2 regions of the Clostridium omnivorum genome follow, and region 1 is predicted to be linked to the other one. Evidence: riboswitches for the same ligand, from Rfam matches in the RefSeq annotation. Region 1 holds a riboswitch; the other holds the start of a gene.
What was found. Region 1 has a riboswitch for FMN ahead of ribD (bifunctional diaminohydroxyphosphoribosylaminopyrimidine deaminase/5-amino-6-(5-phosphoribosylamino)uracil reductase RibD). Riboswitches for the same ligand answer to the same signal wherever they lie in the genome.
Positions count from the first base shown of each region.

Region 1 (2,457 bases):
TTAATGCCCTTTCTAGGTTCACCTCTGATCCACTTGAAAGCCTTCCTAAATTACTCCTTCTCATGGTTTCAGCCATTACATCCACAGTAAATCTTTCTCTGCCAAAGGAGGTAACAGTAAGACATACTCCATTAGTGCAAATGCTGTCTCCTAATCTTACTCCCTCTAGAACCCTGTGAGCTCTAATTGTTATTTCAGCTGATTTTGCAGCCTTAACTACAGCTTCAACCTTTCCTATTTCTTCTATCAAACCTGTAAACATAGTTACTAATTCTCCCTTTTAATATATCCCTCTATCATTATGTCATCTTCAAAACGATGAACTTCTATAGCTTGAAGACGTATTGCATCAGCCATATATGCCCTTCCAGCTCCACCAACTGGTGTTTTTGCAGCTTCACCACCAATAATCTTAGGTGCTACAAAGGCATTTACCTTATCCACAATACCAGCCTCTAATGCTGCATAGTTTATTTTGCTTCCACCTTCCAAAAGTATGCTATCTATCTTCCTTTCTCCTAGAGTCTTCATTAAAAATGCTAAATCAACTCCATTGTCTTTAAGTGGGGTTATAATAGCCTGTGCTCCTTTTTCTTCTAGAGCTTTTAGCTTATCCTTATCAGCTTTTTCAGTAGCCGCAATAATGGTAGGTGACTTAGATTCTAAATTTAATACTTTTGCTTCTAATGGAATCCTAGCACTGCTGTCTATAATTATCCTTGCTGCATCGCTCCCATTCTCAAGTCTTGTAGTTAACATAGGATCATCAGCAAGTACAGTACCTATACCTACCATAACTCCAGCAGCCCTATGTCTAAGTTCATGAACATATCTTCTTGAAGCCTCTCCAGTAATCCACTTGGAATCACCAGTATATGCTGCTATTTTTCCATCTAGGGTCATAGCTGTTTTCATTATGCAGAAGGGAAGCTTTGTTGTTATATATTTAAGGAATATTTCATTAAGCTTTTTCCCCTCTTCCTCCAACACTCCAGTGACTACCTCAATACCATTGTCTTCAAGTATTTTAATTCCCCTTCCTTCTACCAGTGGGTTAGGATCTTTTAAACCAATTATTACTCTTTTTATTCCCTTTTTAACTATTGCTTCTGCGCAAGGTGGAGTATTACCATAATGTGAACAGGGCTCTAAGGTAACGTACATATCCGCTCCCCTGACATCCTCCACAGCATTATTAAAAGCATTTATCTCTGCATGATGACTTCCATAAAGCTGATGATAGCCTTCACCAATAATCCTGCCCTCTTTAACAATAACTGCTCCAACCAGAGGATTAGGATTTGTATAACCTGTTCCCTTCCTTGCCAGCTCCAATGCTCTTTGCATATACTTGATATCCAACACAATCACCCCAATGTTTTATATAATTAATAAAGCCCTGAGAAATTATTCTCAGGGCTTAAAAGCACTAGTAACTTATTTAATAATATAACCTAAATAATTTATATTATTAAATATAAGCTAAGTTTTTATCTTCTTTCATCCAGACTTTACTGTCGGCCTCGGAGTTTCACCGAATCTGCCTTACGGCTCGCGGGCTATACCGCCGGTAGGGAATTACACCCTGCCCTGAAGATTTATTCAGTTTTGATAGGCTAATAATATCACTACAAAATACCTACGTCAACTATACGCTTATTATTTTTTATTGCATAGATCTATTCCTTTTCCTTAATTGTAAGGCTTGAAGCACTTCAGTGAATTGAAATTAATAGTTATAAAAAAAGGTGCATCAGCACCCTTTTCTTATAAAATTCTTATGGAAGCACATTGCCTGCTGCCCTATATATCTCATACCACTCTTGTCTTGTTAGTTCAACCTGTGAAGCTTTGCAAATATCCTTAAGACGCTTTTTATTTGTGGTACCTACAATTGGCTGAATTTTTGCAGGATGTCTTAAAATCCATGCTATTGCTATAGCTGAATTTGACACACCTTTAGCAGATGCAATTTCATTTATTTTATTATTTAATTCAGGAAACTTATCATTGTCTAAAAATGTACCCTCAAAAAATCCATATTGGAAAGGTGACCATGCCTGTATAGTTACATCCTTCAATCTGCAATACTCTAATACACTGCCATCTCTATCAATAGAAGCACCATTCTTCATATTTACATTAAGACCTGAATCAATCATTCCAGTGTTGGTTACACTCAGCTGAAGCTGATTAATAACAATTTTATTATTTAAATATTTATTTAATAGTTCAATTTGCATAGGATTATGGTTACTTACTCCAAAGTATCTAACCTTTCCGGATTTATGCAAAGCAGAAAAAGCCTCAGCAACTTCTTCTGGCTCCATTAGTGTATCTGGACGGTGAAGGAGAAGTACATCTATATACTCTGTTCTTAAACGCCTAAGACTTCCATCCACAGAACTCATAATATGTTCCTTTGAAAAATCATAGTATCCTTTTCTAATGCCGCAC
Region 1 is NZ_BRXR01000001.1:1,810,552-1,813,008, forward strand. It holds gene bsdE14_RS08500 (riboflavin synthase) at 1-262, opposite strand, end outside; gene ribD (bifunctional diaminohydroxyphosphoribosylaminopyrimidine deaminase/5-amino-6-(5-phosphoribosylamino)uracil reductase RibD) at 268-1,362, opposite strand; FMN riboswitch at 1,489-1,602, opposite strand; gene bsdE14_RS08510 (aldo/keto reductase) at 1,779-2,457, opposite strand, start outside.

Region 2 (2,457 bases), 990 kb from region 1:
TGAGGGCCATATAACTAATATAGCTGTGCACCCAGAATATAGAGGCATTGGAGCAGGCGATATGATTGTAGATTCTATAATAGAAATATGCAGATTAGAGGATGTTGAAGCTGTAACCTTAGAGGTAAGAGAATCTAATATACCAGCCCGCAGACTTTACGAGAAGCATGGATTTATAGCTGAAGCTATAAGAAAAGGCTATTATCAAGACACTAAAGAAGATGCAATAATTATGTGGAATAGACATATATAAAGAGGTTAGATTAATAAAATCTAACCTCTTATTTTATAGTTTTCCTAATTCCTTTTTGTCAGCCCCATTATATACCTCTTCCTGATGAAGTATTGGAGATACTGCTTTATACACTGCTAGTGATACCGCAGAAACTGCAATTCCCTTCAAAAGATTAAATGGTATTATAGACCACAGTATTAAAGTAAATAAATTAATAATCCTTGGATTTAGTTTTGATCCCATTCCAACTACTGCTGCTATTTTAAATCCTAGAACTTTATCATATAATGGAAGGAATAAGTAATAGTTTAATATTCCTGCTGCAATGGACATAACAATACTTCCTATTATTAATGATATAATAGCATTTTTTCTTGTTTTATTTTTAGCATATATACTAGCTGAAGTAATTACAAAAACTGATCCTACTAAAAAGTTTGCAAGTTCACCTATAAGTGCAGTTGAAGTTCCTTTAAAGATAACATGAAGCACATTCTTTAGAAGTTCAATCAATACTCCCGCTACAGGTCCTAGTGCAAACCCACCAATTAGTGCTGGAAGATCACTTAAATCAATCTTTAAAAAGCTTGGAAAGATTGGTAGTGGAAGCTCAAAGAACATTAATATGAATGCTATAGCACTCAAAAGCGAAATTTTGATAAGTGTGTTTAATTTTTTGTCTTTCATAAAATACCCTCCTGTTTTCCTGTACATAACAAATTTATTTTGTTATGCCTACTTGATATTTACATACCTTTCAGGGTACCTAGTACAAATAAAAAACCCTGACACAAAATGTCAGGGCAAAAAAACGTACTAATGTATCTTCTTTCATCCAGACTCTACTGTCGGCTTCGGAATCTAACCGAATCTGCCTTACGGCTCGCGGGCTATACCGCCGGTCGGGATTTCCAATTTCTTGGTCACCCTGCCCTGAAGATTAAATATGTAATTGTTACAACATTATTATAGTACTAATGAAAGCTAATTTCAATAGTCTTGTTATATTTTTATCATTAATTTTTTTTCATTGTTAGTGCTATTCTTTTTCTCTTTTCATCAACCTCTAATACTTTAACCTCTACTATATCTCCAACCTTAACTATATCTAATGGATGCTTTACAAATTTGTCGGCCATCTGGCTCTTGTGCACCAATCCATCTTGGTGTACTCCAATATCAACAAATGCTCCAAAGTCAGCAACATTTCTAACTGTTCCCATAAGAGTCATACCTGGCTTTAACTGTGTTATATCTATTACTCCTGTTTTAAAAATTGGCTTTGGAAGTTCCTCTCTAGGATCCCTTCCAGGCTTTTTAATTTCTTTTATTATATCTTGCAGCGTTAGAATTCCAATATCAAGCCTTTTAGCTAACTCCTCAATACCAATTTCCTGTACTCTAGAATCTATATCCAGTAACTTGCCATTTTTTAAGTCTTCTTCACTATAGCCTAATATGTTCAAAAGCTCTTTTGCAGCATTATAGGATTCAGGATGCACTGCAGTGTTATCAAGGGGTTCTTTGCTTTCCAGTACTCTTAAGAATCCAGCGCATTGTTCAAAGGCTTTGTCCCCAAGCCTCTTAACTTTCAAAAGTTCTTTTCTTGTTTTAAACTTTCCATTTTCTTCTCTATAGGCTACTATATTTTGAGCAATAGTTGAATTAATCCCTGCAATATAAGATAGTAATGATGGAGTAGCTATATTTAAATCCACTCCAACGCTATTAACACAGTCCTCAACTATACCTTTAAGGGATTCATCCAATCTTTTTTGAGCTACATCGTGTTGATACTGCCCAACCCCTATTGATTTAGGATCTATTTTAACAAGCTCTGCTAGTGGGTCTTGGAGTCTTCTTCCTATGGAAATAGCCCCTCTTATAGATACGTTTATATCTGGATATTCCTTTGTAGCAAGCTCAGAAGCTGAGTACACTGAAGCACCAGCTTCACTAACTACAACGTAGTATACATTTCTTCCAGTTTCTTCTTTTACTTCTTTTATAAGTCTAGCAATAACTTCTTCTGATTCTCTGCTTGCTGTTCCATTTCCAAGCGACACAACTTCAACTCCATGTTTATTTACTAACTGTTTAAGCATCTTCAAGGAACCTTCTACATCATTTTGCGGAGCGGTGCAATACACTGTAGCTTGCTCTAAAAACTTTCCTGTATCATCTAAAACTGCAATTTTACAGCCTGTTCTAAAACCAGGGTC
Region 2 is NZ_BRXR01000001.1:821,517-823,973, forward strand. It holds gene rimI (ribosomal protein S18-alanine N-acetyltransferase) at 1-253, shown strand, start outside; gene bsdE14_RS03795 (ECF transporter S component) at 287-922, opposite strand; FMN riboswitch at 1,055-1,180, opposite strand; gene bsdE14_RS03800 (Tex family protein) at 1,252-2,457, opposite strand, start outside.
Region 2: another riboswitch for FMN. It lies ahead of bsdE14_RS03795 (ECF transporter S component); the one in region 1 lies ahead of ribD (bifunctional diaminohydroxyphosphoribosylaminopyrimidine deaminase/5-amino-6-(5-phosphoribosylamino)uracil reductase RibD).